Regions from separate parts of the Synechococcus sp. A10-1-5-9 genome, predicted to be linked through region 2. Evidence: predicted binding sites of a transcription regulator. Region 2 holds the regulator's gene; the other holds the start of a gene.
The links. Region 2 encodes NtcA, which controls nitrogen genes in cyanobacteria. Its sites were predicted from a motif close to GTANCNNNNGNTAC; they were not measured.
Positions count from the first base shown of each region.

Region 1: ACLM45_RS09695 (urease accessory protein UreD) is a predicted target of NtcA. The motif match lies at 3,072-3,085, and genes of this name have one in related genera.

Region 1 covers NZ_CP180406.1:1,782,537-1,790,244, reverse strand. Annotated here, with positions in the region: gene urtA (urea ABC transporter substrate-binding protein) at 1-1,094, opposite strand, end outside; gene ureG (urease accessory protein UreG) at 1,195-1,818, opposite strand; gene ACLM45_RS09705 (urease accessory protein UreF) at 1,818-2,489, opposite strand; gene ureE (urease accessory protein UreE) at 2,486-3,007, opposite strand; gene ACLM45_RS09695 (urease accessory protein UreD) at 3,120-4,079, shown strand; gene ACLM45_RS09690 (urease subunit gamma) at 4,098-4,400, shown strand; gene ACLM45_RS09685 (urease subunit beta) at 4,411-4,731, shown strand; gene ureC (urease subunit alpha) at 4,735-6,444, shown strand; gene ACLM45_RS09675 (DUF1028 domain-containing protein) at 7,156-7,708, opposite strand, start outside.
Region 2 covers NZ_CP180406.1:1,320,995-1,328,702, reverse strand. Annotated here, with positions in the region: gene ACLM45_RS07595 (alpha-mannosidase) at 1-1,700, shown strand, start outside; gene psbN (photosystem II reaction center protein PsbN) at 1,688-1,828, opposite strand; gene psbH (photosystem II reaction center phosphoprotein PsbH) at 1,914-2,114, shown strand; gene ACLM45_RS07580 (TatA/E family twin arginine-targeting protein translocase) at 2,150-2,395, shown strand; gene pth (aminoacyl-tRNA hydrolase) at 2,401-3,027, shown strand; gene ACLM45_RS07570 (DUF3146 family protein) at 3,027-3,284, shown strand; gene ACLM45_RS07565 (resolvase) at 3,262-3,699, opposite strand; gene ACLM45_RS07560 (DUF3084 domain-containing protein) at 3,696-4,901, opposite strand; gene ntcA (global nitrogen regulator NtcA) at 4,959-5,693, opposite strand; gene rph (ribonuclease PH) at 5,770-6,495, opposite strand; gene ACLM45_RS07545 (cob(I)yrinic acid a,c-diamide adenosyltransferase) at 6,640-7,248, shown strand; gene dcd (dCTP deaminase) at 7,248-7,708, shown strand, end outside.

The sequences.
Region 1 (7,708 bases), 460 kb from region 2:
TGAGGGGCATCAAACTCGATTCCAATCAGGGCCTCACGAACCTTGTCGTCATCAAAAGTGCCTGCCTTCTCAACAGCAGCCTTCCATAGATAGACCATGTTGTAAGCCGACTCCTGAGGGTCAGCAACAACAGCTCCAGGATCCTTGGTGAACTTTTTATAGTTCTCCGCGAAAGTCTTGGAAGCAGGTGTGTCGATCGACATCATGTAGTTCCAAGCACCGTAATGGCCCTCAAGGAATTCAGTTCCGATGTCCTTAATCTCGCTTTCCGCGATGGAGTAACTCATCACGTAGTAGCCGTTATCGGGGGTGATGCCGGCGTCCTGAATCTGCTTGAAGAAGGCGACGTTCTGGTCACCATTCAGGGTGTTGATGATCACACCCCCGTCGGGCAGGGCCTTCTTGATCTTGGCGATGATCGGAGCAACCTCGGTGTTGCCGAGGGGCAGATAGTCCTCACCGACCACTTCGCCACCCAGGGACTTGAGCTGTTCCTTGGTGATGGTGTTGGAGGTACGGGGGAAGACATAGTCCGAACCCACAAGGAAGAAGGGCTTGCCAGCAGCAGGCGACTTCTCGTACATGAACTTGGTGGCAGGCTCCGACTGCTGGTTCGGAGTGGCACCGGTGTAGAAGATGTTGTTGGAACACTCCTGGCCCTCGTACTGAATTGGGTAGTAGAGGAAGGCGTCCTTCGATTCGTAGACGGGAAGCATGGCCTTGCGGCTGGCGGAGGTCCAGCCACCGAAAACGACAGGCACCTGGTCCTGGTCGATCAGCTTCTTGGACTTCTCGGCAAAGGTGGGCCAATCAGACGCACCGTCTTCGACGATGTACTCGATCTTGTATTTTTTGCCGTCCACTTCAACGCCACCGGCGGCATTGATCTCAGCGATCGCCATTTTCTCGGTCTCCGCCAAGGTGGTCTCGGAGATAGCCATCGTGCCTGTGAGGGAATGAAGAATTCCAACCTTCACGGTGTCGTCGTACTCGACATTGGAGGCCTTATCACCACCACCACAAGCCGTGACTGTCAAGCCAAGAGAGGCCGCCGCCAGGCTGATCAGGATGCGTTTTGACAACGGTTGAGACATGGTGAATTAAGAGTGCTGACAGTTGCGTTAGCACTCAGAACATTCTCAGCGAGGCAAACCTTGACTAGTAGCGCTGACTACCAAACAGACCAATCAGCCCTCAAGACGAGGAAATCGACTCAACATTCGGTAGTTGTCGCAACACAAATGCCACCACAAAATCCAGCCCCTCACCGCTGTGCAGGTTGGTAAAACACCAGGGGCGATCGCCGCGCATGCGTAGGGAGTCGCGCTCCATCACGGCCAGGTCAGCTCCCACCAGAGGCGCCAGGTCGATCTTGTTGATCACCAGCAAATCCGAACGCGTGATCCCGGGGCCGCCCTTGCGTGGGATCTTGTCGCCTGCGGCCACGTCAATCACGTAAATACAGAGATCAACCAGCTCCGGACTAAAACTGGCCGCCAGATTGTCGCCGCCGCTCTCAACCAACACCAGATCCAGAGCTGGGAACTGAGCTTCCAACTCCGCCACCGCCGCCCTGTTGATGGAGCAGTCCTCCCGGATGGCCGTGTGCGGACAGCCACCGGTCTCCACACCGCGAATCCGCGACGGATCCAAAGCTCCTGCACGAGTCAAGAACTGAGCATCTTCCTGGGTGTAGATGTCATTGGTGACCACCGCCAACTGCAGTTGATCCCGCAGTCGCCGGCAAAGCGCCTCCACAAGAGCGGTTTTGCCGGACCCCACCGGTCCAGCCACACCCAGCCGCAATTTGCTCCCCATCAGCTTCGGAATAAACGGGAATACAACTCAGCATGGGACAGCTGCGCCAGTGATGCCCCCACGCCCGCTGACCACAAGGTCCGTGGATCAGCAGCGAGGAGCTCTTGGGCCTCGGCAGCGATCCGCGGCAACAGTCGGTGCTGAAGCACCTGAGCCCTGGTCGGGCCCAAAGGCAACAGACGCACGGCCGCACTGAGCTGATTAGCGACCCAGCTGTAGAGGTAGCCCTCCACCGTGTCAGCCTCCGACACCCCCAGCGACAGTGCCGCCCAAGCCCATGCCCCCGGCCAGGCCAGGGGAGTTGGTTCTGTCAGTGGATGACCCATATCGGCCAACAGCTGTAGTAAAGACCCCCCCATCTGACGTTGTTGAGCCCGCACCTCCGCAGCTTCACGGGTGGCCAGCAGCCAACCATCCAGCTCCAGCAAACGAAAACGCGCCGACTGATCAGCGCCGTTCATCCAGCGATTCAAGTCAGTCATCAAAATGGAAAGAGATGCAGCCTCCAGCCGCAGCGTTCCCCGCTCCAGCTCGGCGATCAACCACTGCTCAAGGCAAGCCTCGCTCTTCAGCGCTCCGGCCTGAATCAAGACCTCCAACCCTTCTGAGTAACTGAACGCTCCCACCGGCAAAGCCGGGCTCACCAACTGGAGCAACGCCAGGGAGGTCATGGCGTTTCATGGCTGTGGCTGTGGCTGTGGCTGTGGGCATGGCTGGGACTACCTCCATAGGCGCCTCCCTCCGGAAGAAACGGACGCTCACAGGGACTCACACGCAAGCCACGGCTGCGCAACATCGCCTCCAGCACCGAATCCTTTAGCAACAACAATTCCCCGTCGTGGAGCTCCAGCGCCACATGACGGTTGCCGAGGTGATACGCCGCCTGCAGGAGCTCCAAGACTGAATCCGCCTGCACCCGCAGCAACGGTTCCGGCGCCGCAATCACCACCACCTCCCAGCTCCGGGAACGATCCAACAAGCGATCACCGGGCTGAAGGGGGCCCTCCCGAGGCAACTGAAGCAAGAGAGAACGCCCACAATCGCTGCAGCGGCGCCCACGAAGCACCGTGCGTTCTTCAGCCGTGAGCGGCAATTGCAGGCGGCGGTCGGGCGGAAAATCTCCAACGGCCTCACCCACTTGGCGATGCTCCAACACGATCGGTTTGTGATCGCTCACGTTGTCACTCATCGCGTTGTCGTCCAAGGCTGCTCCCCTTTCACCCTGAGCCTGCCCAGCCGTCTGCCTTGATTTGGTGTTGATTGCTACAGGTCATCGCAGCTCGAGAACCGAGCGTGGGGGAATGCAACGCCTCGATCCCTGGCATGGCCGCTGCGAGCTGCGGTTTGAACACCGGCAGACCGAGCACGGCGACGCAGGCACAGTTCACCAAGGGGGCTGCAGCGCCCCGTTCAAGCTTCTGCGGGCTGAACAGGGCAAAAACGGCCGCTGTGAACTGCCAATCCTTCACACAGCCGGAGGACTCGTGGGAGGCGATCAACTCAGCATTGCGCTGGACTTAAACACAAACAGCCGCTGCCTGATCACCAGCGTCGCCGCCCAGAAGGTCTACGGATCCATCGGTCGCAGCCGCCTGCACCCCGAAGGCCAATGGGCCCGTCAACAGGTGCACTGCAAGCTGGCGAACAGCAGCGATCTGGAATGGCTACCCCAGGAGCTGGTGCTCTATGCCAATGCCCTCTTTGAGCAGCATCTGACAGTGCAACTACCCGCCAACGCCTCCTTTCTCAGCGCAGAAATCGTGCGGCTAGGCCGCACCGCCGCCGGAGAAACCCTGCAGCAGGGTCGCTGGCGCTCAGCCCTGAGCCTCTGCCGACGCAGTGTTGAACCTCATCAAGCCAGTCGCTGGGAACTGGTGGACCGGCTGGACTTGGGGGGCGATGCCCTCAACGACCAGCACGGGCTGAACAAAAGGCCGGTGTTCGGGTCGCTGGTGTGGGCTGCGCCGATGCCATTGAACGGCGAAGCTCTGACGCAATTACTGGAGCTGGTCCGCAGCGATCGCAGAGGCCTGAACGGCACAATGCACTGCAGCGCCTTGGACCAAGGCCTGGTGGCCCGTTATTCCGGTCCGTCCAGCCGCGATGCCCGCTTCTGGTTCAGCCGCATCTGGGCTCGCACCCGCGCCCTGCGCGCCTTGAGCGCTCCACAGATCCCACGGGTCTGGCCTTTGCAGGAACAGCCTTTGCAGCCATCATCGTTCAAAACGAACACTGCTGTGCCCGCGGCAAGGACACACTGATAACGACCGAGCCAGTCCATGCATCTCAGTCCCCAGGAAAAAGACAAGCTCCTGATCGTGACCGCTGCCTTGCTGGCGGAACGGAGGCTCAACCGCGGCCTGAAGCTCAACCACCCCGAAGCGGTGGCTTGGCTGAGCTTCCTTGTGCTGGAGGGTGCCCGCGACGGCAAGAGCGTGGCGGAACTCATGCAGGAAGGCACCACCTGGCTGAGCCGCAATCAAGTGATGGACGGCATTCCCGAACTGGTTCAGGAGGTGCAGATCGAAGCGGTCTTCCCCGACGGCACCAAGCTCGTCACTTTGCACGACCCCATTCGTTGAGGCTGAACCGATGGCACCCTTCATTCCCGGCGAGCTGTTGCCCGAACCCGGCGAGATCGAACTCAACGCAGGCCGGCCCGTCACCAGCCTCCACGTCGCCAACAGCGGCGACCGCCCCGTGCAAGTGGGGTCCCACTTCCACTTTGCAGAAGCCAACGCTGCCCTGCAGTTCGACCGCACTGCCGCGCGCGGTCAGCGGCTCGATATCCCCGCTGGCACCGCCATCCGCTTCGAACCGGGTGACAGCCGAGACGTGAACCTGATTCCCTTTGCCGGTGACCGACGCGTGATCGGTTTCAACGGCCAGATCAACGGACCCCTCGACGCCTGACCCATGCCCTATCGCATTTCCCGCCAGGCCTACGCCGAGACCTACGGCCCCACCACCGGCGACAGGCTTCGCCTGGCCGACACCGAGCTGATTCTTGAAGTGGAGAAAGACTTCACCATCTACGGCGACGAGGTGAAGTTCGGCGGCGGCAAGGTGATCCGCGACGGCATGGGCCAGTCCCAGACCCCTCGAGCCGGCGGTGCCGTCGACACAGTGATCACCAATGCCCTGATCCTCGACTGGTGGGGCATCGTCAAAGCCGATGTTGGTCTGAAGGACGGCCGCATCGTCGGCATCGGCAAAGCCGGGAACCCCGACACCCAGGCCGGGGTGACGATCGTGGTGGGCCCGGGCACCGAAGCGATCGCCGGGGAAGGACACATCCTCACGGCCGGGGGCATCGACACCCACATCCATTTCATTTGTCCGCAGCAGATTGAAACCGCTCTGGCCAGTGGCATGACCACGCTGATGGGCGGCGGCACCGGACCGGCCACCGGCACCAATGCCACCACCTGCACCCCCGGGGCCTTTCACATCGGCCGCATGCTTCAGGCCGCTGAAGGCCTGCCGGTGAATCTGGGCTTCTTCGGCAAGGGCAACGCCAGCACTCCGGAAGCCCTGGAGGAACAGGTGCGCGCCGGTGCCTGCGGCCTGAAGCTGCATGAAGACTGGGGCACCACGCCGGCCACCATCGATGCCTGCCTGTCTGTGGCCGACCGGATGGATGTGCAGGTGTGCATCCACACCGACACCCTCAACGAGGCCGGCTTCGTGGAAGACACGATTGCCGCCATCAAGGGACGCACGATCCACACCTTCCACACCGAAGGTGCCGGCGGCGGCCATGCCCCGGACATCATCAAGATCTGCGGCGAAGCGAATGTGCTGCCCAGCAGCACGAATCCCACCCGGCCCTACACCCGTAACACGCTCGAAGAGCACCTCGACATGTTGATGGTGTGCCACCACCTCGACCCCAGAATCCCCGAGGACGTGGCTTTCGCCGAATCGCGAATTCGCCGCGAAACAATCGCTGCCGAAGACATCCTTCACGACTTGGGCGCTTTCTCGATCATCGCCAGTGACTCCCAGGCCATGGGGCGCGTTGGCGAAGTGATCACCCGCACCTTCCAGACCGCCCACAAGATGAAGGTGCAGCGCGGTGCACTCCCGCAAGACTCCAGCCGCAACGACAACCATCGCCTGAAGCGCTACATCGCCAAGGTGACGATCAACCCCGCTCTTGCCCATGGCATAAGCAGCGAGGTGGGCTCGATCGAAACCGGCAAGCTCGCCGATCTGGTGCTGTGGAAACCGGGCTTCTTCGGCATTCGCCCGGAGCTGGTGATCAAGGGGGGGTCGATCGTGTGGGCCCAGATGGGCGATGCCAATGCCTCGATTCCCACCCCCGGCCCTGTGCACGGCCGGCCGATGTTCGGCGCCTTCGGGAAAGCCTTGGCTCCCAGCTGCCTCACGTTCGTGAGCGAAGCAGCCATGGATGCCGACATCCAACGCCACTTGGGCCTGGAACGAACCTGCATGGCCGTGAAGGACACCCGCAGCGTGGGCAAAAGCGCTCTCAAACTCAATTCCGCCCTGCCCAAGGTGAGCGTGGATCCGCAGACCTATGAGGTGTTCGCCGACGGTGAACTGCTCACCTGCGAACCAGCCGAAGTGCTGCCCCTCGCCCAGCGCTACCTGCTGCTTTGAGCTCCACCCTGCGGGTCATCCAGCACGTTGACCACGAAGGGCCCGAAAGGGCCAACACTTTTTTTCATATTGCGCTGCAACTGTTAACAACGGGCGCTGGAGCTCATTGCAATTGAAAACCAACCCTCAACAATTAAAGCCATGAATTTGCATCAATATGAATGATAGGAAAACAGGCTTAAGCGCAAACGCATCTTGCATTTTTAGCCATAAGCGTCCACTTCCCTTCATGCGAAGCGCAGTACAAGCCAGACCATGAGAAGTGGAACGAAGTTTGCTTCGGAAAACAATCACGACCCCCACTGAACGATCGCTATCGCCTCTAAGCTGGTTTACAAGAGCGGCAAACAGCCACGAAAAGACAATTCATCTTACTGATTGCAAGATTGCCCTAACCCGCCAAACGATTCGCAACTCGGTAACAAATAAAACAACTTAGCGATCAAATCTAGGGCGTAATGGAAATATGTTGCACACACAACATGGATCTGATCGCACAAACACTGGAGTCAAACTTTGTTCAACTCCAGCCTGCAAGCATTCATGGCGTGTTTTGGCTTCAATGCCATTTTCCGCAACAACAGTGGGATGCTCTGATAGGAGGAAAAGCAGCTTTTACAACTGAATGCATGCATCATCTTGCACACGATGCAGACATCGCTGGTGTCTCTGTGGAATGGAGAACATCCATTCACTCTCAGTAATCACCGCTCAAGCGATGAGACGATTTAATTGTGGCAATTCTGAAAATGAATCACGCCATTGCTGGGCCCAGAGCTCTTGACTTCGCTCATAGACATTCATCAGTTCAGAAACTGCCAAATCCCGAAAATCAACCCTTAAATCAAGCAACGGAAACGCTGCTTCACCACTAATTTGCAGCGCAGCCGAAGTTGAATGTATCGAGCGACCATCACCTCCGGCAGCCTCACCCGCGATCAGTGCCGTCATCAAACGGCGACCCAACTTCCAGCATGGATCACTTGCCAGAAAGGCCTGTTCCATGGATGTGAGAACCGTCTCGCCGACCAGATAGTTGCCAGCAACAGAGAGATTCATGCGATGGCGATGCCCAGCCCAGAATCCACAATCCCCCCCCGTCCAGGCAGCGGTACGACCTTGTGCATCAATCAGGTGGAACTGACGGCGTTCGCGGAGTGGATCATCGGCAAGCAAGCTGGCCAGCACCACATCAGCATCAGCACTCTGTTCGAGCCTTTCCAGGCCGCAGATTCCTAGATATGGATTGGTATGGGCTTGTGTC
Region 2 (7,708 bases):
CCGAGATGCTGGAGCAGCTGCAGCTCTGGCAAGACCATCCACAGTCTCCGGCCCGTGAAGGCGGCACCGTGCGTGGCTTTCTGCAGCACCTGGAGCCTCTGCGCACGGAGTTACCGGTCTGGCGTGATGAGCTCTATCTCGAGCTGCATCGCGGTTGTGCAACCTCGCGCCCCGATCAGAAACGCCACAACCGAACCCTGGAGCGACTGCTGCGGGAAGCCGATTTGGTGGCAGCACTGCTAGGCCAGGAGAGGCAGGACTGGGCCTGGTCGGTCCTGCTCTTTCATCAGTTCCACGACATTCTTCCCGGCACGGCCATCCCAGAGGTGTTTGATCAAGCCGAACCGCAGTGGCGCGCCGCCCGTCGCGCAGCTGCGGCTGCCCGTGATGCAGGCCTGAAGCATCTCCTTTCTGGCAACGGTCCAGGTCCTGGAGGTGAAAGCTTCGCTTCAGGCCGCTGGGCCTGGTGTGCGCTGCAGCCCTTGCCGCGCTGGTCGCCGCTGGTACGGCTTCCGCGAGGGCAATGGTCCAGTGCCGGTCGGCGTCTGCCGGTGCAGGCGGCAGCTGCCGGCGGCGTCTGGGTGCAGCTGCCCATGGTCGATGGCGTGAGTGCGCTGCCGCTCGAGCGCTCTGACCATCGTTCCGAGCCTTGCCAGAGCGACGAAACTGTGCGCGACCCCGTCCGGGTGACAGCCCTTGAAAGCGGAGGTTGGAGGCTGTCCAACGCACGACTCTCAATCGACGTTGGGCCCCAGGGGCTGATCGGTCTGCGGGATGCTGGGGGGGCCGACTGTCTGGCGGCCCCGCTGCGCCTGAACCGCTACCGCGATCACGGTGAATTCTGGGATGCCTGGGATCTTGCCGCTGAGTACCGGAAGCATCCGTTGCCCATGCCAGAGCGTTGGCAGGTGGAGCTGCAGGACTCTGGCCCCTTGATGGCCCGCGTGACACTTCGCGGCCAGTTCGGTGTCAGTGCACTTCGAATGGATGTGCTTCTCTGTGCTGACTCTCCACATGTGGAGCTGCGCCTCAGTGTTCAGTGGCGCCAGTCCCATGAGGTGTTGCGCCTTGAGTGTCCTTTGGAAAGGCCTGCGGTGCGCTGGGCTTCCGACACCAGCGGTGGTGTGATCGAGCGACCTGCTGTGCCGCGCACGCCCATGGAGAAAGCTCGATGGGAGGTGCCTGTGATCTCCTGGCTGGCTAGCGACTCTGCCGCTTCAGGAGGTGGGCTGGCGATTTTGCTCGATGGACCTCAGGGCGCTGATGCAGGGCCAGATCACCTCGGGGTGTCCCTGCTCAGAGGACCCACCTGGCCGGACCCCTCCGCCGATGCCGGTTGGCATCGGCAGCGTGTTGCATTGATGCCGTTGGCGGAGGGATGGATGCGCAACGGTGTGCCTCAAGCGGCCATTCGATTCCGAGAACCGGGGTGGCTTGGTCCTGTGGACCTGAAGGCCTTCTGGGAGGGACTTCCCGCTGTCCCCGATGGACTGATCCCCTTGGCCATCAAGCCCTTGATGGCAGCTGACAGAACGACGTGTTCAGCAGCCTCGGCGTTGATGATTCAGCTGCTGAACCCTGGGGCCCAGCGATTGCGTTGGCTCCTCGATGGTGGCTGGGCAATGCCTACGGGAGAGACCATCATCCAAATGATGCCCGGTGAACTCAGGGAGGTTCGGTTGGTCCGTCAGTCCTCGTGATCGTCGAAGGGGTCGTCGAGGCGTTTCGAGGGCGGACCAAAGGCTGTATAGACCCCGAAACCAGTGAGACCAAGCAAGGCTGCCAGAACGGCAATCGCGACGGACAGGGCCGGCGAAGAACTTTCCATCACATCTCTCGACAGGATCGGCCTCTTCCGGGCCGGGACCCCTAGAGTATCGGGACTGAACTCCACCCGAGACCCAAGCGCCGTTATGGCTCAACGCACTCGTCTGGGCGATCTGCTCCGTCCCCTTAATTCTGAGTACGGCAAGGTTGTGCCTGGTTGGGGAACCACGCCTGTGATGGGAATTTTCATGGTGCTGTTCCTGGTCTTCCTTCTCGTCATCCTGCAGCTGTACAACCAGTCTCTGATCCTGGAAGGAATCAACGTCAACTGGAACGGGGCCGGCTGACTCTTGCCGGCTCACCCCACTCTCGGGCGAGGCTCATGAACGTGTTTGGAATTGGCCTTCCTGAGATGGCCGTCATTGGTGCCGTCGCTTTGCTTGTCTTCGGTCCGAAGCGTCTTCCTGAGTTCGGCCGCACCTTGGGGAAGACTTTGAAGGGGTTTCAATCCGCTTCTAAGGAATTCGAGCGGGAAATCAACAAAGCCATTGCTGAGCCTGAAGTTCTTCCTGAGGTTTCAGAGCCAACGACGGACACCCCTCCGTCGAAAGGCGCTAGCGCTGACTGATCGTGATCAACTCCGGCGACCTCCGATTGGTGGTAGGTCTTGGCAATCCCGGTGACCGTTACGCCTCGACCCGTCACAACGTGGGATTCATGGTTTTAGAGCAGCTTGCTGCTCAGGAACATGCTCGGTTCCGAGCCATGGCCAAGCTCCAAGGTGATCTTGCGGATATCGGCGCTGGACCTGATCGTTTGCGCTTGTTGATGCCCAAGACCTTCATGAATGAGAGCGGCCGATCGATCCGTGCCACCCTCGACTGGTTTGGTTTGAGCCTGGGACAAGTCATCGTTCTGGTCGATGACATGGATCTCCCCCTCGGACGCCTGCGCTTGCGGGCTCGGGGCAGTGCCGGCGGTCACAACGGATTAAAAAGCACGATTCAGCATCTCGGCACCCAGGATTTCGCACGTCTTCGCATCGGGATTGGTGCTCCGGGGCTTTCGCCTGAGGAACGAAGGGCTCGCACCGTGTCGCATGTGTTGGGGGCGTTCAGCCGTGAGGAGGAGCCTCTGCTGAACGAGGTATTGAAAGAAGTTCTCTCCGGGCTGGAACGCATCCAACGTCAGGGATTGGAACGGGCTGGTAACCACATCAATGCTTTGAATCTCGCTCCTGCTCAGAGTGAGTCGGTTTGATGGCACGTCTGCCATCCACCACAGCTCATCTGAGGGTTCATCACCAGAGTTTTAGTGATCAGTGTCTTCAGGGTGAAGTTCAGGCCGGTGGATTTATCTGGGAGTTTCAGTGGTTTTTCAAGCGCGGTGAGCTCAGCGTTGAGCCTTCGCTCGGACGCGCCCTGATCCAGGATGCGTTGCAACGCTTTTTGGTGAGATCCGATTATCGGCTCGAGGCTGGAGGGGATTACAGCTTCACCGTGAGAGCCAAGTTCTGACGGGCTCCGGTGTAGGCCAGCTGAAACGGCAGTTGAGCGCAGTCTCGAGAATCACCAGAGCGGCAACAGCATCGAGATCACAGGGGGGGATGCGTAGTCCCTCAGGCAGCAGTCGCCGCCATCCTTTCGGAGGCCAGAGCTCCCAGTATCGACTCCTGGCCTGCAGGGTGGTGCCGCGTTCGTCGACAACGGTGAGCTGCAGATCCGCCGGTAGTTGGTCGCGCCAGTGCCTACTGGCTGTGCCGTTGCCCATCACCACGCGATCAAGAGGTTCCTTGGATCGCCATTGCTCCAGGGTCTCCAGGACAGAGCATCCCTCAAGGACATGTCCTTCGAGGACGATTCCCAAGTCTGTGTCAACGAGCAGGAGCCCACACTTGCTTCGGCCCGGATCCAGGGCGGCGATGCGAGTCACGGTGTGTCATCCGCAGTGGTGGGTTTGAAGCTGCGTTGAAGTCGAAGCTGAATCGCAATGGGGTCGGCTGTCTCGCTGTTCCTGAGTGCCACCGCCTCAAGCTCAACCCGTCCGGTGCTGCGATCAATCAGCATCTTTCCGAGCTCGTTTAGTGCCTGGGAGTCGAATTGCAGTCCCTTGCTGATGGAGCCGCGGCGTTGAATTTCTGCCAGGGTTGATGCCAGAAGCAGGTTCAACCTGTTGCGGACATCCTCCGCGGATGTTTCTTCGCTGGCCAGGGCGGTCTTTGCAAGCACCTCTCCATCGCGGGTAATGGTGACGTTGGGCCTGACCTCCGGGAAGGCATACACAACCGTTTCACCTTGAAGCACGTTGGCGGCAGAGCGCAGCAGTACAACCCAGGTTCCTGGTTTGCGGATGGCTTGTTCCAGGCGGTTGATGTCTTCACGAGGCACCAACAGGATCTGTTTGTCGGGAGCCTGTCCTGGCAGGACTTGCTGGTAAGCCTGGAGGTTGGCCTCTCTCAGCACCTGATCGATCACCTGGCGCGCCTGGTCAGGGCGTTCAAGTCTGAGTGTGGCTGTTGCTAAGGGCTGACCACTGCTGATCGCGACGTTTCCGCGGCGCAGGGCTAGAAGATTTTCCTCTAGCAGTTTCAATTCGGCTTCGCCGGAGCGGATGCGATCTCGTACAGCGGCGAGCTCGCGGTCGGTTCTGCGGATTTCGTCGTCGCGTTTACCAACGTCCTGGCTCAGTCGTTGTCGTTCTGCTTCGAGTCGGCGGGTCTGATCCTGCAGGGGTTGAAGGGTTTCTCTCAGCTCATTGGCTTGTTTACGTGCTTCCTCAAGGCGTCTGCGCACCTCGATCTCATCCTTGCGAGCTTTGTCCAGTTGTTGTTTGGATTGCTTCTGAGCTGACCGGCTGGTCTTCAGATCCGCCCGGCTGCTGCGCAGCCTGGCCTGAAGGTCATTCAGTTCGAAGAGGCCGACGCGCAACTGCCGACTGACGAGCAGCATCAGGCCCAGGGAGAGGACGCTGATCAGGCTGCCGGTGAGCACTGTGATCACCACGGCTGTCTGACGGGGGCGCAGGCCGAAGAGGCTCAGACGAGCCTTGCCGACTCTGGAGCCGAGTCGATCACCCAAGGTCGAGAGCACGCCACCGAGGACAAGCAACGACAGCAGAAGCAACCAGCCAGTCACAGAGAACTCATTGCACGCAGTGCAGCTCGAACGTCGCCATCCTCACTCTTCTGTGCGTCAGCTGAACCGTTTGGCAAGGGCGATGGGATCGAGAACGGTAATTTTTTTGCGGTCAATCTCTACCAGACCCGAGTTGCGAAGGTCTCCGAGGAGGCGGGTGATGGTGACCCGGGTTGATCCAATGGCTTCGGCGATGGCTTGATGCGACAGCCGCAGATCGATCGTGATCCCCTGGTTTCCAGGGATGCCGAAATCGCGGCAGAGCACCAGCAGAAAACTCACCAGGCGTGACGACATGTCGCGGTGGGTCAATGTTTCGATCATCGTCTCCGTCTGAAGAATTCGGCTTGAGAGTCCCTGCAGCAGCAGCAGCCCCACCGAGGTGTCAGCTTCGATGGCCTTACGCACCGAGGTGGCGGGAGCTGTGACCATCTCAACCCTGGTGAAGGCCACTGAGTGGTAGAAACGATCGGAACGATGGCCGGTGAGGAGGGAGAGCACACCGAAAAGACTGTTCTCTCGCAGCAGAGCCACGGTGATCTCCTCCCCTGACTCGTAGACGCGAGAGAGGCGCACGGCACCGCGCCTAATGAGATAGACGCGTTCGGCGGGATCACCCGGGAAGAAAATGGTTTTGCTGCGTTCGATCAGCTCCGTGTTGGCACCCTCGAGGTCCCGAATGACTTCAAGCAGAGTCTTGCTAGTTGGTGCGGGCGCGTTGGCCAGGCTCACTTCCGATGTGCGTCCTTGATGAGAGGCTGTGCGGCTAAAGCCGCGGATCACTTCGGGCATGGCCGGCACATTGGTTTTAGGAAGTTAAGGAGCGATTGACTCTCACCCTGTAGCAACGCACACGATTCCAAAGTGATCACTGCGTTCTCAGAGCCTCGTTCTGGGCGCGCATCAGCTGCTTGAGCCCAGGTTCCGCTCGATCGAGGAGCAGGTTCAGCTGCTGCCGGCTGAAGGTGGCTCCCTCTGCTGTTCCCTGGAGTTCAAGAAGTTCACCGCTGGCGTTCATCACCACATTCAGATCCACATCCGCCTGAGAGTCCTCGCTGTAATCCAGATCAAGTAGGGCTTCGCCCTGGAGTAGTCCCACCGATACGGCTGCCACCTGGGCGCTGACTGGATTGGCCGGGATGAGTCCCTGTGACACCAGTGATGCGCAGGCGTGATGGAGTGCCAGCCAGGCTCCAGTGATGGAGGCGGTGCGAGTGCCTGCATCGGCCTGAATCACATCGCAGTCCACAAGCAGAGTGTTCTCGCCCAACGCCTCCATGGAGAGCGCAGCGCGCAGACTGCGACCGATTAAACGCTGAATCTCCTGGGTGCGTCCGGAGAGCTTCAGCCATTCCCGTCGTTGACGTTCGGGGGTGGAACCAGGGAGCAGCCGGTATTCCGCGCTCAGCCAGCCGAGGCCCTGGTCACGGCGCCAGCGCGGCACGCCTTGCTCGTGGCAGACGCTGCAGAGCACAGCGGTTCGGCCGGTGCGAACGATCACGGAGCTGAGGGCGAAGCCCATGGGATCCCATTCGACGGCGAAGGGCCTCAGTTCGGACGCTTGACGTCCGTCCTTGCGGGAGATGGTGTTCATGCCTGGCGACGATGGCTTCATTGAGCCTGGCAGTTGGACTGAGACACCATGGGTGGTGTCCAAGGGCTTGTGGATCGGATCCGCAGCGCTAGATTCAAATTCTGCTGGGCCGTCTGGACACCAGCCCTGATGCCAGCGACCGAGATGACAACAAGCTTGAGTTCCAGCCATCGATCCCGAGACGTCCGCAGTGCGGATCACCGGACGCTTGAGCAAGCTGGTCTGCGGAGATTGCCGGTTTTTGAGCCGAGGCCACCGCTGCATCTGGTGGCTCAGGAGGGCCAGCTTCAGGTTCACACGGCCCCGTATCGAGGGAGTTTCGGGACGGTGATGAGCCAAGCACTGCGTGCTGCGGGTCTTGGCAGCAGGGTGCTGGTCGCTCAATTTCTCAAAGGTGGTGTGGTGCAGGGGCCTGATGCTGCGGTCACTCTCTGCGACCGTCTCAGCTGGATGCGTCCTGCTGTTCTTGAGTGTTTGTCCCAACCTGCGGCCAATGCTGAGCCGGAGGTGATTGATGCTGTGCAATCGGTCTGGAACGCCTGCGCAAAGCAATTAATCAGCGGGGACCTCGATCAGTTGGTGCTGGATGAGCTTGGCCTGGCAATTGCATTCGGCTACCTCGATGAGCGGGAGGTGTTGTGTCGCCTGGAGCAGCGTCCCGCGTCAATGGATGTGATCATCACGGGTCCATCCATCCCGGACTCGCTGATGGCTTTGGCTGATCAAGTCACGGAATTGCGTAGGGGCCTCTGATGCTGAAAAACGATCGCTGGATCACCGAGCAAGCTGCTGCAGGGATGCTCGATCCATTTCAAGCGGGTCTTGTGCGTCATCTCGAACCGGATCAGAAACTGCGCCCGGTGTTGAGTTTTGGTTGTTCGTCGTATGGCTATGACCTGCGCCTTTCACCGCAGGAGTTTCTGATTTTCAAACACGTGCCTGGCACGGTGATGAACCCCAAGCGATTTAATCCAGCCAACCTGGAGCCCACCGAGCTCCATCATGATGAAGATGGTGACTATTTCATCCTTCCAGCTCACTCCTATGGGCTTGGCGTTGCCCTTGAAAAAATGAAGGTGCCGCCCAACATCACGGTGATCTGCCTGGGCAAGAGCACCTATGCCCGCCTCGGTATCATTGTGAACACCACGCCCGCGGAAGCTAGCTGGGAAGGTCATCTCACTCTTGAATTCAGCAACAGCTCAGGTGCTGA